DNA from 2 places in the Sphingobacterium daejeonense genome. Region 1 is predicted to be linked to the other one. Evidence: riboswitches for the same ligand, from Rfam matches in the RefSeq annotation. Region 1 holds a riboswitch; the other holds the start of a gene.

Evidence for each region. Region 1 has a riboswitch for thiamine pyrophosphate ahead of thiS (sulfur carrier protein ThiS). Riboswitches for the same ligand answer to the same signal wherever they lie in the genome.
Region 2: it holds a riboswitch for thiamine pyrophosphate, as region 1 does, so the genes downstream of both, thiM (hydroxyethylthiazole kinase) here and thiS (sulfur carrier protein ThiS) in region 1, are expected to answer to the same signal.

Annotation. Positions count from the first base shown of each region.
Region 1 is NZ_LR590470.1:1,812,532-1,821,222, forward strand. Features, by position in the region: gene FGL31_RS08660 (HesA/MoeB/ThiF family protein) at 1-480, opposite strand, end outside; gene thiH (2-iminoacetate synthase ThiH) at 488-1,606, opposite strand; gene FGL31_RS08670 (thiazole synthase) at 1,609-2,382, opposite strand; gene FGL31_RS08675 (thiamine phosphate synthase) at 2,354-3,013, opposite strand; gene FGL31_RS08680 (thiamine phosphate synthase) at 2,988-3,602, opposite strand; gene thiC (phosphomethylpyrimidine synthase ThiC) at 3,599-5,410, opposite strand; gene thiS (sulfur carrier protein ThiS) at 5,428-5,634, opposite strand; TPP riboswitch at 5,700-5,798, opposite strand; gene FGL31_RS08695 (hypothetical protein) at 5,876-6,616, opposite strand; gene FGL31_RS08700 (EamA family transporter) at 6,758-7,630, shown strand; gene FGL31_RS08705 (DUF7218 family protein) at 7,685-7,879, shown strand; gene FGL31_RS08710 (DUF6882 domain-containing protein) at 7,949-8,691, opposite strand, start outside.
Region 2 is NZ_LR590470.1:3,133,797-3,142,487, forward strand. Features, by position in the region: gene FGL31_RS15180 (YceI family protein) at 1-55, shown strand, start outside; gene FGL31_RS15185 (toll/interleukin-1 receptor domain-containing protein) at 1,326-2,216, shown strand; gene FGL31_RS15190 (WD40 repeat domain-containing protein) at 2,363-4,480, shown strand; gene FGL31_RS22750 (hypothetical protein) at 4,493-4,663, shown strand; gene FGL31_RS15195 (hypothetical protein) at 4,778-5,044, shown strand; gene FGL31_RS15200 (NAD-binding protein) at 5,074-5,916, shown strand; gene FGL31_RS15205 (RyR domain-containing protein) at 5,900-6,355, shown strand; TPP riboswitch at 6,410-6,502, shown strand; gene thiM (hydroxyethylthiazole kinase) at 6,564-7,370, shown strand; partial or broken gene FGL31_RS15215 (thiamine phosphate synthase) at 7,354-7,986, shown strand; gene thiD (bifunctional hydroxymethylpyrimidine kinase/phosphomethylpyrimidine kinase) at 7,983-8,691, shown strand, end outside.

The DNA.
Region 1 (8,691 bases):
GAAGACTGCAACTTGACCTTCAAAAGAGAATATGCTTCCATAAACGAGAGGTTTGTCCAATTTGATACAATAGTCGTTTACTAAATATCGAGTTTCAAAATTATCAGATCCGTCAACCACTATGTCAAAATCTGCCAAGATGGAGATAATATTATCTTCAGACAGCATTGAGTTTATGGGAATAAATTCTATACTTGAATTGAATTGTTTGACAAATGATTCAGCGCTTTCAACTTTGGGTTTTCCGATAAATTTTTCCTGATGTATCACTTGTCTGTTAAGGTTGTGGATTTCCAGAATGTCAAAATCAACTACGGCGAGTTTTCCAACACCTGCGGCAGATAGATATTGAATTACAGGAGAGCCCAACCCGCCTGCACCGACTACTAATACTTTGGAATTCTTCAATTTCCGTTGTCCTTCGACCGAGACTTCTTCCATAAAAATCTGTCTACTATATCGACTGAATTCTTGATCCATAGTTTACCTAATTGATTGCAGAGAAGCAGTTGTCCCAATCCTTCATGATTGGATCATAACCGACTTCTTTTATTTTATTTTTTATCTCCTGCATGCTTCTTTCATCGGAGATTTCAAATTGTTCTAATGATTGCGGATCTACCGTATATCCTCCTGGATTCGTCTTTGAAGCTGCACTCATTGTTGTAGCGCCTAATTTAATAATATGATCTCTGAATTTTTCACTTTCCCGAGTAGAAATGGAAATCTCCAAATCTGGATTCCATAATCGATAAGCACAGATTAGTTGGAGCAGATGTTTGTCTTCCATAATAAAATTAGGTTCTACAAAACCTTCGGCTGGTCTGAGTCTGGGAAATGATACGGAACACTTGGTTTGCCAGTATTTTTTTTGAAGGTATTCCAAATGCATAGCATTATAAAAGCTATCAATTCTCCAATCTTCAAGACCCAAAAGCACACCCAATCCAATTTTATGGATTCCAGCTGAACCTATACGGTCTGGTGTATCGATACGATAATTGAAGTTAGACTTTTTTCCCTTTGGGTGATAAGTTTTATAAACTTCTTCATGATAGGTTTCTTGATATACCAAGACAGAGTGAACTCCAGCTTGATGAAGTCTTTCATATTCGGATTGAGATAGAGGTTGGACCTCGATTGAAATATTTGAAAAGTAGGGTTTTAAAAGACGGATTGCATTCAGAAAATATTCTATTTCAACAATTTTATTGGATTCACCAGAAACTAATAAGACATGGTTTACGCCCATGTCCTTCAGGGCAAGTGCTTCTAGAACAATTTCTGTATTGCTCAGTGTCTTTCTTTTAATTTTGTTGTCCATACTGAAACCGCAATAGGTACAAATATTTTGACATTCGTTGCTCAAATACATAGGAGCATATAGCTGAATTGTTTTACCAAATCTTTGTTGGGTAATCTGATTGCTCATGATTGCCATTTTTTCCAATAGTGGTTCTGCTGCCGGACTGATCAGGTTGAGGAAATCCAAAATGTTTTTTTTTGGTCGATTTAAAGATGCTTGAGCTTCAATTTCAGTACATCTCATTATTCTATTTCCAACGTCAGACCAACTGAATTGATTTAAATAATCTTTTATTTCCATTATTAGTCCATTAAAAAAGAGGTGAGTGGGGAGGATGCATTAGCTTTATTATTCTCTGATGCGAGACCTGATTCGTAAGCTATTCTTCCAGCTATGATTGCCAATTTAAATGCTTCGGCCATTTTGACCGGGTTTGATGCGGTTGCAATTGCTGTATTTACTAAAACTGCATCTGCACCAATTTCCATAGCTTTGGCTGCATCGGAGGGTGTCCCAATTCCTGCGTCAACAACAACTGGTACTTGACTTTGTTCAATAATTATTTCAAGAAAATCAACAGTTTTTAGTCCTTTGTTACTACCTATTGGAGCGCCCAAAGGCATGACGACTGCGGTTCCAGCGTATTCCAGTTTTTTACATAGTACGGGGTCTGCATGGATATATGGCATGACTATAAAGCCCAATTTTGCCAGTTCTTCTGTAGCTTTCAACGTTTCTATAGGGTCAGGCATTAAATAGCGAGGGTCAGGGTGTATTTCAAGCTTTACCCAATTTGTCTGCAATGCTTCCCGAGCCAACTGAGCAGCCAACACAGCTTCTTTGGCATTTCTTGCTCCGGAGGTATTAGGTAGTAAACTAACTTGTGGCAGGACTAAAGATTCCAACAGGTTATTTTCTTGGGATTTGGAATCAATTCGTTTTAATGCTAATGTAACTAATTCTGTCTGTGATGCTAACACAGATTCCGACATCTGTGTTAAATCGCCAAATTTACCCGTGCCAAGGAACAGTCTGGAATTAAATACTTTATCTGCAATTATTAATTTGTTCTTCATAGTTTGTTTTCAATTTTGTAATCAATTCAGGATTTCTTTTTATCAAACTGGATACTGCTATTCCATATATACCGATGTGGATGAGCTTTTGGATATCATTTTCTTCTAAACCTCCAATAGCAAAAATTGGAGGAGTAACAATTTTTCCAGCTTTAATTTTATTACAGATGTTTTTATAACCTTCCAATCCTAGGATAGGGCTTAACTTCTTTTTTGTAGGCGTGAACCTCATTGGTCCTAAGCCAATGTAATCGCAGCCTTCCCTTTGACGTCGAATAACATCTTCATAAGTATTTGCGGTTCCACCAAATATTTTAGATTCTCCTAATATGTTCTTTGCTGAGTCAATTGACTCATCGTTTAATCCCAAGTGGATGCCATCAGCATCCATCTCCTTCGCAAGAGATACATGGTCGTTGATTATATAGGTTGCTTTATATTCTTGACATAGTTTTTTGATATTGTAGGCAAGGTTGTGAAGCTCATTAGTTGCAGGGTAAGTTTTCCACCTTAACTGAACCCATTGTATTCCGTTGTCTAAAGCATTTTTGACGTTTTCAATTTGATCGTTATAATCAAATCCATCAGATATATACTGGATTCTTTCAAGATTGTTCATTTTCAATTTCATTCCAAATCCTTTCTTTTTGTATGCATGCTTTTATATATGCTGCTGGTTTATTTTGATTCCATATTGATCCCATTAGCGCTATTCCATCTGCTCCATTTTGTAAGACTTGGTCCATGTTCTGATAATTTATGCCTCCTAAACCAATTAGTTTCATTTCTTGGTTATTTCTGAATTTAATGTCTTTCAATACTGTCTTTAGCTTACCATAACCGGGTTTGGAGATACTTTTAAAAGTTGGACTTAAAAAAGCATAAGTCCATGTTTGATTTAAAGCATTGAATTCATCAATTGAATGAGTAGATGTGGATAGTTGTTGCCCAATAGCTATTAAATCTGGGTGTAAACTAATTCTATCCTCTGTATTAAAATGCAAGCGATTAATTCCAAGTTCGTGTGATAGGTGTTTATGCGAATGAAGCACTATTTTCATCCTATCAATAGGATTTACTTTATTCAAATATTCCAATACTGTTTCATCTTGTAAACCATATTTCCTGAAATGGAAAAGATCCATTCCATTTTCAAACATCTCATTTACATGATTTATTTCATTGGATATGATGCTCAATGGAGAAATTACAATGATCATAGATATATTTCCTTACCCTTTTCGATAAATTCTTGGGATTTCGCGAGCAAACCTTCTTCGGTTGCTTCCCTGATTTCTTGAGTGATTTTCATTGAACAAAATTTTGGGCCGCACATTGAGCAGAAATGAGCAACTTTTGCTGCATCTGCTGGCAGTGTTTCATCATGAAATTCTCTAGCAGTATCAGGGTCTAAGGATAAGTTGAACTGGTCTTCCCATCTAAATTCAAATCTCGCTTTGCTGAGGGCATTGTCTCTATATTGTGCTCCTGGATGGCCTTTTGCTAAATCAGCTGCATGTGCAGCAAGTTTATAGGTGATAACTCCATCCTTTACATCTTTTTTGTTTGGCAGGCCTAAGTGTTCCTTTGGAGTGACATAACACAACATGGCACAGCCATACCATCCAATCATTGCAGCTCCAATTGCAGAGGTGATATGGTCATATCCTGGAGCTATATCTGTCGTCAATGGTCCTAAAGTGTAAAATGGTGCTTCATCGCATTCTTTTAACTGTTTTTCCATGTTTTCCTTTATCATATGCATTGGGACATGACCGGGACCTTCAATCATTACTTGAACATCGTGTTTCCAAGCTATTTTCGTTAGTTCTCCCAACGTTTCCAATTCGGCAAATTGTGCAGCATCATTGGCATCAGCAATAGATCCTGGTCTCAGGCCATCTCCTAAAGAAAAAGCAACATCATATTGCTTCATAATCTTACATATCTCTTCAAAGTGGGTATATAAAAAATTCTCTTTGTGGTGAAATAGGCACCATTTTGCCATAATGGAACCTCCTCTAGAAACAATTCCAGTTACCCTTTTGGCGGTAAGATGAATATATCGCAATAATACACCAGCATGAATGGTAAAATAGGAAACTCCCTGTTCAGCTTGTTCGATCAATGTATCTTTAAAAATTTCCCATGTAAGGTCCTCAGGTACTCCTTTTACTTTTTCCAATGCTTGATAGATTGGTACTGTTCCAATTGGAACTGGAGAGTTTCGAATTATCCATTCTCTAGTTTCATGAATGTTCTTTCCTGTTGAAAGGTCCATTATGGTATCAGCGCCCCATCGACAGGCCCATACAGCCTTTTCAACTTCTTCTTCGATGCTCGAACTGACTGCACTATTACCTATATTGGCATTGATTTTCACTAAGAAATTCCTGCCGATGATCATTGGTTCACTTTCGGGGTGATTAATATTGTTTGGAATGATAGCTCTACCTGCAGCAATCTCATCTCTTACAAATTCAGCTGTAATGTAAGTTGGTGTTTTTGCTCCGAAATTTTGACCAGGATGTTGTTCTGCCATTCCTTTTGTAGCAGCTTCCAGTTGTTCTATCTTTTGATTCTCTCTTATAGCAACATATTCCATTTCTGGTGTAATGATTCCTTTTCTAGCATAATGTAGCTGAGTTACATTTGCCCCCTCGATTGCCCTTTTCGGTTTGTGGTTATATGAAAATCTCAGCTCATCCAATGTGGAGTCGTTCAATCTTAGGATGCCATATTCAGAACTTATATTGTCCAGGACTTCTACATCATTACGATTTAATATCCACTCTTCTCGGAGTCTATTTATTCCTTTTCGGATATCAATTGTGACGTTTTCATCTGTATAAGGACCGGAGGTGTCATAAATAGTTATTGGAGGATTAATTTCCACGGAGCCATTGGAAAGTTTTGTTGGAGTTAGCGATATTTCTCTCATCGCAACCTGTATGGGATGGATCTTTCCAGGGATAAATACTTTTTTCGAATTTGAAAATGGGTTCGTTGTTATTTCTTGTTCTTTCATGATTTTTTGTTTTAGGATTATCCACCTTGGGTTGCGGTAATGATTAGAATTGAATCGTTGTCTGCCAATGGAGTAACAGACCAGGAGTTTCTTGGAATAACTTGATTGTTAAGAGCTATAGCTACGCCATTTGTCTTGCCTTTGAGTTCCAAATGCATTAATTCTTCCAAATTGTTAATTGGAAAAGCAAAGTTTGTTAATTGATGATTGATGATTAATACCATTCCCTTAAAGTTTATAAGCAATAAATATGCTTTAGGAATGGCTACATTGGATACAGGCGACCCATGAAAGACATTTTACTTTTCCCTCCGCTAGTATGATCTAGATCAGGTTGTAAGGGTAAAATCTCAGCCTGCAACAAGTGCAGACACCCCTAAAGCTTGGGCAAGTTAACTAAATGAATTAACTAAAAGAAATAATTTGTTATTTAAACTACACGTAAAAGCCTGTATATAGTGCTGTTTACTTTAGGTTTATATGGTTTTGCGAATTCTTTTCTTTAAATTCTTTGTAGGAATTTTTTACATATACATGTAAGTCATAAGTCGTCCAATATTGAGCAGTTTCAAGGTCTGGTCTATATTCTACCATAAATTTTTCGAGTTCATCATTCTCCATTGGAATAATTTCATAAATGGAAACCTTATTGAATATTTGGTCGACCTCCATATTTTCGATTTCTTGATTCATGAACTTTTCAAATCTTCGAGCATTTTTCCCTGCAGCACTGAATTTTTCATAAAAGAAAGTTATGGGTGAGCCTCCAATAGGAGAAAGGAGGTACCATGGTGGTTTGCCTGAATAATGTAATCCGCCCTTAACATTGTAATCATGTTTCATGGCATGCAATTCCTTAAATCTTGCAGCTTTTGTATTTCCCATTACGACTATTTCCTCGAGTACAATAGGTTTCTTCTGCAGGTATACTAACTCTGGCAAATCGTAAGCTTCTATAGTGAGTGTGTTCCAATGAGGATGGACAAACATGATACTGTCATATGGATTCGCGTCAATGTGAAATGATCCGTCAGCACCAGAATATAAGGTTTGTTTTGTTCTATTATTTATTACTTTGATGTTTTTTAATAAAAGAGTACTATCACTAGAGAAGATAGTTCCCGGATAGCTGTACTGAATCTGAGCATATAGACCTGATGTGAATAGGAAATTAAATATGATGAAAATAATTAGTTTGAATTTCATGATATGATTTTTGGTTCCTAAAACTTAGTCTAATTTAAGATTTATCGTTCAAAGATAATTGTGTGATAACTTAATTTAACAAATCCTGCGGAGAAATTATATAGTTGCCTTATATTTACGGCAATAACCTAGGTGAAATACATGATCCGAAACACAAAATTTGCCGTTACTGCTGCCATTTTATCTATGATCTGTGTACAGGGCGGGGCTTCCTTTGCGAAGCAATTATTTCCGGCTATAGGTCCAATTGCCACCACAGCATTGCGGATTGGACTTTCGGCAATAATTTTATATCTCATTACTAGGCCGAAACTCCATACTTTTACGAAGCAACAATGGTTGTATTGTTCTGCTTATGGGCTTGGGATTGCTGTTATGAATTTGATTTTTTATATGGCTATCCAAAGAATTCCCTTGGGCTTGGGTGTTACTATTGAGTTTGTAGGGCCATTGTTTTTGGCATTTGCTCTTTCTAGGAAATTGCTGGATGTTGTTTGGGCTGCTTTAGCTTGCGCGGGGATTCTGTTGATTGTTCCATGGCAAAGTAATGGTGTTGATCCTTTAGGTTTGTTATTTGCTTTGCTGGCAGGTACATTTTGGGCTGTATATATTATGATGGGGAGCAAAGTTTCAAGGATTATGGAAGGAAGACAAGCTGTTTCCGCAGGAATGATCATAGCAACCCTTTTTATTTTGCCTTTTGCATTATGGGACGGAGCAATTTTGCATTTAAACCTGAGTCTATTTGGAAAAGGTCTTTTGGTTGCCATTTTATCGTCAGCTTTGCCCTTTTCCTTAGATATGATGGCATTAGGTAAATTGCCTACCAAAACATTCAGTATTCTGACTAGTTTGCAACCAGCTTTTGCAGCACTTTCGGGGCTTGTATTTTTACATGAGGTTTTGACCGTTACACAATGGTTATCTGTAGCCTGTGTAGTTTTGGCGAGTATAGGTACAACTGTTTTCTCCAAGCGAGATGGCCAAACTCCAAAAAATCAAGAAGTTCAATAAGATTCAACTATTATTAATTCTGGTTGTTCTATAGGTATATTAAAATTTAAAGTTATGCCTAGAGATAAAGCTCCACAAATCAAAAAGCCTGATACCTATGATGCATTGGTAGATAAAGGTATGAGCAAAGAAAAAGCTGCACGAATTTCCAATGCCCAAGCTGCTGGTACCATCGATCACAGATCTAAAAAATTAGACGAAAGGACCAAAGTAGACCTCTTGGCAGAGGCCAAAAGAAATTGGAATTAAAAATAGGCATAATATGACGAAAGATGAATTAATAAAAGCAATCAGAGGTCATTAAGGTCTTTGAAAATATTATCCTTCCAGGTTAGTGATTCTATGCGATTGATCAAGTATTGCTACACATCTATCGGAACCTTTAGTTCCTATTATTTGATTTTCTTTTTCTTCTATTTGATATCCTTTTGCTTTTAGATAGGCTATGAAAGCATTTTTGTGGTCTAGATTGAAGTTTGAAATGACTTGCGGGAATGTTGTAAATATCCTATAGTGTCCGATTTTCCTGTTTTTTCTAATTACCGCAGACGTTACTGTCATGAGCATTATTCCACTTCCATAGTCAGCGAAATAATATCCATCAGCATTAAACATTCCGACAGCTATTAATCCTAATCTATGTAAGTCATCTTGTTTAATAGAATATTCTGGTGTTCTCAGTTGGTCAATTTTATGTTGGACGCCGTATGCCTTTAATTTCTTTGCGTCTACCATTAAATTTTCAGGTAGGTTAGACTGGCTATTTGCCCACGCCCATAACCAGGTGTTCACAGAATAGGAAAAACTTCCTATAATTTGAATTGGAAACTCCATGTCTTCTCCAAAAGTAATGGTGCCGCGAGTTAAATCCGCATCCCAGCTTCTCCCTTCAATTAGTTCCGAAAAATCTATCTGTTTTTCAAATCCCATGGCAACATATCTTTCTAATAATTCTAATTCTGTTTTTATAGGCTCGAATGTAGGAGTATTTTCTGTGGTTTGTTTTTCTGGTTTTTCGGTTTCTTTTTTCGATGAAGATTTTCCAAATAATCTATTTAAAA
Region 2 (8,691 bases), 1.3 Mb from region 1:
AATGGTAAGTGAAGATGTGAAGTTTCAAGCTGACTTACAATTCGTTCTTGCATAAATAATAGTTTTATAAAAAAGAAAAGCTCGGTGAAATCCCGAGCTTTTCTCGTTTTTAGTGCCTAACCGCCGTGGCAGGAGTATCTGGTAGCGGTGGTAGGTGTCCCTGCTCGCCGTGGCAGGAGTTTAAGCTCTCCGTGGCAGGAGATTCTGCTCTCCGTGGCAGTAGTGTCTGGTAGCGGAGGCAGGTGTCTCTGCTCGCCGTGGCAGGAGTTTAAGCTCTCCGTGGCAGGAGATTCTGCTCTCCGTGGCAGTAGTGTCTGGTAGCGGAGGCAGGTGTCCCTGCTCGCCGTGGCAGGTGTCCCCACCTGCCACTAAACATCCAAGGTCACCTAATTCTACGTAGACTATCGAAAACGATGGTTGGTGAAGACACCAACCATGGCGACCAGGAACACCAACTATGGCGACCAGGAACACCAACCCTGACGTTTTACAACCTAATTGTTTATTCGAAGCCGAATCCCGCTCATTTTCAGTGGCGGAAAGATGGAAAAAATGCCGCGGCCTCTGTGCGTCGGCCTTGCCCTTGGATGTTTTCAAGCAATTATCTCCTCAAAAGAGATAATTGATTAGAACGGCATCCTCGGCAATAAGGCATTTTTGTCCATGTGCGTTGGACTTGTGCGACAAGCCACCTTAAATGAGCAAGCGTTTTGGTTACTTTTGCGCCTCAAAAGTAACTGCATCTTGCCATGAAATGGCATTATTCATTAGTGAAAGTTAGATCAGATGAAGATGGTTGGTGAGGACACCAACCATGGCATCGATTGATGGTTGGTGAGGACACCAACCATAGCGACCAGGAACACCAACCATGGCTTTCGTGGCCACCAATTCTGCAAGACCTCTGCTATTCTCCTTTCTCTCTCCTTTCTACCTTCTTCTACTCTCCTTCGTCTCTTGTTCGGACTTTGTTCGGACCTCGTTCGGAGCTGCTTCGGAAAATATCCGAACAAGGTCCGAACGAGGTCCGAACGAAAGAAGACGGAGAGTGGAACAAGACTGGAACAAGAGTGGAACATGATTAAATAAAAAGCATTCAAGACAATAAGAATACATCCTTCCTAAATTGTTCAACTGTATGTTCGAAAATGACTACATAATTTTTCAATAGTTAAAACAATGTTATAACATCAATTAAAAATTATTGATTTTTTCTTAATCAAATTAAATACTAAACAGTTTTTTATCACTCTTTATTAAAATTAATAGAAAAGGGTTTGGTTTTTGTCTATTGAAAATCGACAACTCAACCAAAAATTGTATTTATGGAAAATCAAGATCAGGACCTAACAAAAAAATACAAAGCATTTATTAGTTATAGCCATAGTGACAATCAAGGGGAAGGCAGAAAGTGGGCAGATTGGTTGCATCATGCTTTAGAAACTTATGAAATCCCCGAGGATTTAATTGGAAAGAAGAATGCTGCCGGTGAAGAAATACCCAGGCAGATATATCCTGTTTTTCAAGATGAAAAAGAATTATCAGCTAGTTCTAGCCTTAGTGGCTCCTTAACATCAGCCTTAGACCGTTCTGAATTCCTTATTTATTTGAGTTCTCCCAAATCAGCAAGATCAACATATGTCAGGGATGAACTTAAATATTTTAAGCAAACTGGAAAATCTCAAAAAATTATCGCTCTGATCATAAAAGGCGAACCAGAATATGGGAAAGAAAATACCGATGCCCAATGTTTCCCAGATGAGTTGAGGTATAACATTGACGAGACCGGCAAAATCCTTTATGATCAACCCGAGGAGGTATTGGCTGCAGATGTCAGAATTCCAAATACGCAAGAAGAAGGATTCACCTCAGCAGAAGGGTACAGAAGATATTTGCATGATAAAGGTACACCAAATCATCAAATAAAAGGATTGGTCGATGAATACAAAAAAAGACTCGACCTTGCATTGTTAAAGATTATTTCTGGAATATTAGGTGTGCCATTGGCTGAATTAACCAAAAGGGACCAAGCCTACCAATTAGAAAAAATAAAGCAGAAAAACAGGAATATCAAAAGGATTGCAACTGCAATTGGGGCATTAGGAGTTATTGCAATATTGGCGGGCATCTTTGCATGTAATCAGAGAAAATTCAGCCTTGAAAAATCTTGCGAAATCATTATATGCATCAGGAATAAACAAGCTTACGGAAAGTGAGTATGGTGACGGTGCAGCTTATATTGCCGAAGCTACACGCCGAGGTGATGAGAGTGCAGCATTATTTGCACATTCTATGTTGGCGGTACAGGAAGATTTGATCAGAATGCCCAATGTAAATTTTGGAGGCATTAGATTCTCGCCCAATGGTAAAATGGATTGTTGGATTTGCAAGTGCTGGAGACAACAGCAATGTATTGCAAGTATGGGATGCAACAACCAGAAAACAGTTGATACAAAGAGATGATATTTCTTCTAACCAGCCTCGATTCCCCCAATTTGACGAGAAAGACAATGCTTACGTAGTCAATTCAGATCTTGAGATCGTCAGATATAATATGGCTAATGATAAAAAAGATATCCTCCGTCCGAATCTCGACAGTAGTTTTATTTCACTTACCGCTATTTCTCCAGATTCAAAATTCATAGTCATCAACAAACAATCAAAAGATGTTATATTTTTCAATACAGACACTAAACAAGAGCAAATATTAATCAAAAATGATCAACTGGTTCCTACATCAGCTTATTTTGACAAGACATCAAAAACTTTGTATATCAGTCGTGGCTTGAAGGAAGGTAATGAATTGACTATCTATGATTTGGCTACCGATATACCAAAGGAAATTTTCAAAAAGTCGACCAAATTGGGTTCAAACCCTCCTGCCTTTAGCAAGGATGGCAATCAAATTGCTTTTCGTAATTCTGAAGGTTTATATTATTTTAATAAAAGCAATGGTATCAATTGGTTTTTACCTGGTCCTTTTTACATCAAGTTTTTGGGATTCACTGACAATGGTAATTTATATATTGGTGATGAAGCTCAGATTGTACAGGTGAATACCAATAATGGATCTACATTAAAGAATACAGAATTACCGCGGAATATCTTCTTCTTGACAGACTTGATGAAAATGATGGAAAAGGATCCTAGTGACGAAGATGCAACATCACCTGATTGGTCCCAATATTTGGTAAGTAATAATTCTCAAACATTTATAGAAAATAAAAACACCACCCCATTAAGGGTAGCTCAATATTATGAAGAAGGAGGATTGTCACATGCCCATCCAGGAATCACAAATGATGAAGCATTTTTAAGATATAAGGGCAAACCTGCTTTGGCAAAGTTGAATTTAAAGACTGGTCAAAAAAACAATGAGTTCATCAAGATTCCAGAAGAAATTGCACTTTTTTTAGTTCTTCAAAAAAGTAAAAAGATATTGGTCAAGGGAATAAGTGGCAAAACCTATTTCTTTGATGCCAGCAATGGAAAACCTGTTGGGAAGCCTTTCGATTCCCAAGTAAAAACTTACATCTTCAATAAGGATGAAACCGAAGTAATGGCCAGGACAAGCAATAAAAGTTTTGCTGCTTGGGATATTGCTACCGGTAAACAGACCCTTAATTTTGCGATGGATCAAGATATTCCTGGCTTTACCGTAAGTCCAGATTTCAAAACCGTGGTGATGGTGAAACCTGATGGCTGGTCCATCATGGATATTGCATCCAAGAAAGTGTTAGCTGAAGGAAAAGAAACCATTAACAGTGGCGCTTTTAGCCCAACCAGCGAATACTTGGTTATCATCAGCAAAAGTGGAGATGCGAAAGTTTTGAAAACAACAGATTATAAACCAATATTTCAGGTTAAGACCATTGCTGCGCCATTTATAGTTTTCAATAACGAAGGGAATGTAATGGCCTTATCTGAAGATGCAACGCACATGCGACTTTGGAATTTGGAAACCAAAAAATCCTTCGGCCAAAATATTCGGATCAGTAGGTTTACGCAATATTTCCACTTTTCGGATGATGATTCTAAGATTTTTGTTCAGGATGATGGTGAGAGATTTGCTTTTGCTGCAAAAGTCGTTGATGCAAAATCAGGGAATATATTGACAATGCCGTTTATCAATCAGAAATTTGATGGAATCTATATCATGCCAGGCGATAAACAGATTATGACTGTGGAATCTTTGGTAAATGGAATGGCAATCCATGTATGGGAAACGCCAGGGCAAGTAAGTATGTCAAAAGATCAATTGGCAAGGGATTTGGAAAAATTATATGGCAAGAAATATGATAATGAGACTGGAGCTATCTTAAATTATACCGACAGCACCGGAGACTATAACACTTGGTATTTTGCAGATCCATTTTTACGTACTGTTTCGCCGAGCTCGAATGAAAAGATCACAGATGTACTGAAGAAGAATTATCCGATCAAGAATGACGCTAATTTGCAGTTATTGGCAGTAACATAAGATTATCATCCATTGGCACGAGCGATGGTTGCGAATTATTTCAGCAGCAATCCAGATACAAAATTAATAGGACAAAGGTTAGTTGAAGTTACAGACAAACAGCTATTAAAAATCAAAAACAAAGAATTAAAAACTGAAGTTGAAAACCTTCTCAAGCAAGCTAAACAGAATCTTAGTAAATAATGAAGATGAAATTAACAAGACGACAGAAAGGCCTTTTAGGGATATTATTCATAGTTTTTTTTGATTATTATTTCGTGGGTTGGGTTATCCAAGTTTTTTCCGGAAAGTAACACTTTGAGGTACTTACCCGATAGGATTTACAGAATCATAAAGATTGTTTTTGGGAGTGACCCAACCGCATCAGGTTTGGAAGACAATAATGTTCCTTGGGAACTAATTGTTGCTAAGATATGTACTATTGGTATCCTGATTTTTGGTGCTTTCAAAATTATCCAAAAGGTATTTTCTGAACAACTGAATTTGTTAAAAGCATCATTTAAAAAAGATCATGTCATCTCTGTTGGGATTTCAAAAAAGGTAGACAGCTGTTCAAAAACCTGAAGGAGGAGCACCATAAGAAAGCTGTAGCAATTGAAAAAGAAACTGAACATGCCGATATAAATTCAGTCAAAAAACTAGGACATATTGTAATCATTGGAAATGCTGAGGAGGAAAATACCCTCATCGAAGCTGGAATCAAGAGAGCATCAACTCTAATTGCGTTTTTGGAAAATGAACAAACTGTTATCGAAATCATAGAGTCTGTACAGGATATCTATGATGAATCTAAATGCACAAATCACCTAAAAGCTTATTTGCATATCAGTAATCCTCGTTTAATTGACCTTGTTAAGAATACAGGCATTCATTTTCAGAAAAACAATATCGACCTACATTTCTTCAACATCCAAAAGATGTTAGCACGACAGTTCTTTGCTCAAATCCCAATTGATTTGCAATCAAGTGGAAACCAATTGTCTGATATTAAAAAAATAGTATTCTTGGGATATGGAGATTTTGCGAAAGCGATGCTGATTCAAGTGATGAGAATATTCCATATTTCAACTGCAAATGACCTTCAAGTTTCTATCTATTCTGAAAAAGCCGATAAAGACAGAAAATATTTTCAAGAGCAATTTCCTAAAGCTCAGAAAATATTCCCAATTGTCTTTAAAAATTTTGATGGATCATACAATGATGTGATAGAACAGGAGAAATTGGTGGACAATGATGCGGATGTTTTGTTTATAACCAGTTTCGATCAAGATCAACAAAACCTGAATGCCGCTTTAGAGATATTGAACAAAACTCAACAAGTCTCCTTTCCTATTTATGTTTTGAATGCAGAAGGTAAGGGCCTTCGGAAGTTAATCCGTTCTTCTGATGAAATTGACAGAATCAAGTTTTTTTGGTCAGATGGAAGATATTTGTGACTTAGAATTTATTACTGGCGAAAAACAAGATCGTTTAGCCCAGTCTATTCATGATGATTACAGAAAATTACTTTCTGGGGCAAGTTCCGAATCTTCGAAATATACTTCTGATTGGCATACCTTGACAGAAGATGCTAAAGACGCCAATCGGGCACAAGCAGATCATATACCTTATAAGTTTTTAATGACTGGCAGAAACTGGCCAGTTCATGAACTTCAAAACATAATGTTCACAGATGATGAGGTTGAAAAATTAGCCATAATCGAACATAACCGTTGGATGGCACATCGCTATATCAACGGTTGGGATTTTGGGGAAGAAAGGAACGATGACCTCAAATTGCATCCCTCCTTGATTCCATGGGAAATTCTCAGTGAGAGTGAAAAGCAAAAAGACCGCGACACCATCCTTCTTATTAAAGTATTATTAAACTCATAAGAATTCGAGATAGCCTTTATAATTTGACTTTGCAGATTGTTTAGGCTACCTTTGATTTGGCTTTAGGGGTATTCTGAAAAGAATTGAGAGAGTCCCTTTGAACCTGATACGGTTAAAACCGGCGTAGGGAAAAGCAATGATCGCTTGGCATTTTTTTATGCCCCCTTCCTACCCTTTTTAGCCATTAATGTAATTTAAAATAATATTAATGGAAAACGACATTTATACTTTGCTCACTCAGGTACGATCCACAACACCACTCGTACAAAACATCACCAACTTTGTAGTGATGAACAACACCGCCAATGCTTTATTGGCTTTAGGTGCATCGCCTATTATGGTACATGCTGAAGAAGAAATCGAAGAGGTATTAACCTTTTGCAACTCCCTTGTAATCAATATAGGAACTTTGAGTAAACCTTGGGCAGAAAGCATGATTTTAGCTGCTACTTTTGCCAATAAAATTGGGAAACCATGGATATTGGATCCTGTTGGTGCTGGAATATCTTCTCTTAGAAATGAAACCTTGAAAAAATTATTGGCCCTCAAGCCAACAGTAATAAGAGGCAATGCTTCTGAAATCATGGCGCTCCAAAATTTTGGGTCTACTGGAAAAGGAGTTGATAGTACGGAAGAAAGTTCAACTGCACTGGAAGCGGGTAAGTTTTTGAATAAAGAATATGGATCTATCATATGCATTTCTGGGGAAATAGATTATGTAATTTCTGGAGGTGAAGTTGCCGAAATTGCCAATGGATCTGCGATGATGACCAAAGTGACTGGACTTGGATGTACATCGACAGCTATCATTGCAGCATTCTTGGGACTTGGCAACAATCCATTTCAGGAAGCGATTGCTGGAGTTGCAATAACTAGCCTTGCCGGTGAGTTAGCAGCCTCCATTTCAAAAGGGCCCGGAAGCTTGCAATTGAACTTATACGATACGCTGTATAATCTCAGTAAAGAACAAATCTCTGAAAATCTTAAGCTCAAGAGAAATGCCAATCCATCCTGATTTTCCCTATCCACTATATTTAGTCATATCTGAGTCTGACTGTAAACATTTGCCTTGGCTACAAGTAGCTGAAGCGGCAATCCAAGGAGGAGTTGATATTATCCAACTTAGGGAAAAGGATATTTCAAGGAAAGAGTACTTGCAGAAAGCAATAGATCTAAAAAATATAACAGACAGGTATGCTGTGCCTTTGATTATCAACGATGCAGCAGATATAGCTGCTGAAATTGGTTCTTGGGTATACATGTTGGTTTATCAGATACGCAACCACTTGATATTATCTCCACCTATGGCGATCGTCTTAAAATTGGTTGGTCCCTGGAATTTGCAGAACAATTAAAAGGATGAGGAGATGCATGCCGTGCATCATTTGGGGGTAAGCCCAATTTTCAAAACTCCTACCAAGACGAATACAGTGACAACTTGGGGCATGGATGGATTGGAAGAATTGTCCAAAACAGTTTCTAAGCCAATGATCGCTATTGGAGGGATGAATATTTCAAATGCTGGAAAAGCATTTGAATCAGGGGCAAATAGTATCGCTGTTGTTTCAGCCATCTGTGCAAGCACAGATCCTAGAAAAGCAGCAGAAGAATTAAAGGAAAAAATTAAATGAGAGAAGATAAAAAATATCAAACACCTACAGTATTAAGTATTGCAGGGTTTGATGGCAGTGGTGGTGCAGGAATTCAAGCTGATACAAAGACAATTTCATCATTGGGGTGTTATGCTATGAATGTACTAACTGCTTTGCCAGTCCAAAACACTCAAGGAGTAAGAAACATTTTCGAAATACCTACAGAAGCAGTCAAAGAACAATTAGATTGCCTCTTTGACGATATCTATCCTGACAGCATTAAAATTGGAATGGTCCATAGCAGTGAACTGGTTGAGATTATTGCAAACCACCTTAAAGATTATAGAGGAAGTATAGTATTCGATCCAGTGATGGTTTCAACAAGTGGTCATCGATTGATAAAGGACGAAACGATTCAGGCGATTAAAGAGTTATTGTTTCCAATTGCATCTATTATTACTCCAAATTTGGATGAAGTTTCCGTGCTTGTAGGAAAGGAGATTTCTGACGTCAAGGCTATGGAAGAAGTTTCGGAGCAGATCCTTGGACTGGGTTGTGAGTCAGCTTTATTAAAAGGAGGCCATTTAGACAGTGATATTTTAACGAGTATCCTTATTCAACAGGGTAAACCAGCGCAATATTTTGAATCTAAACGAGTTGACACCAAAAACACTCATGGTTCAGGATGTACGCTTTCATCTGCAATTGCCTCTTTTTTAGCTAGAGGGTTTAACCTAACTCAAG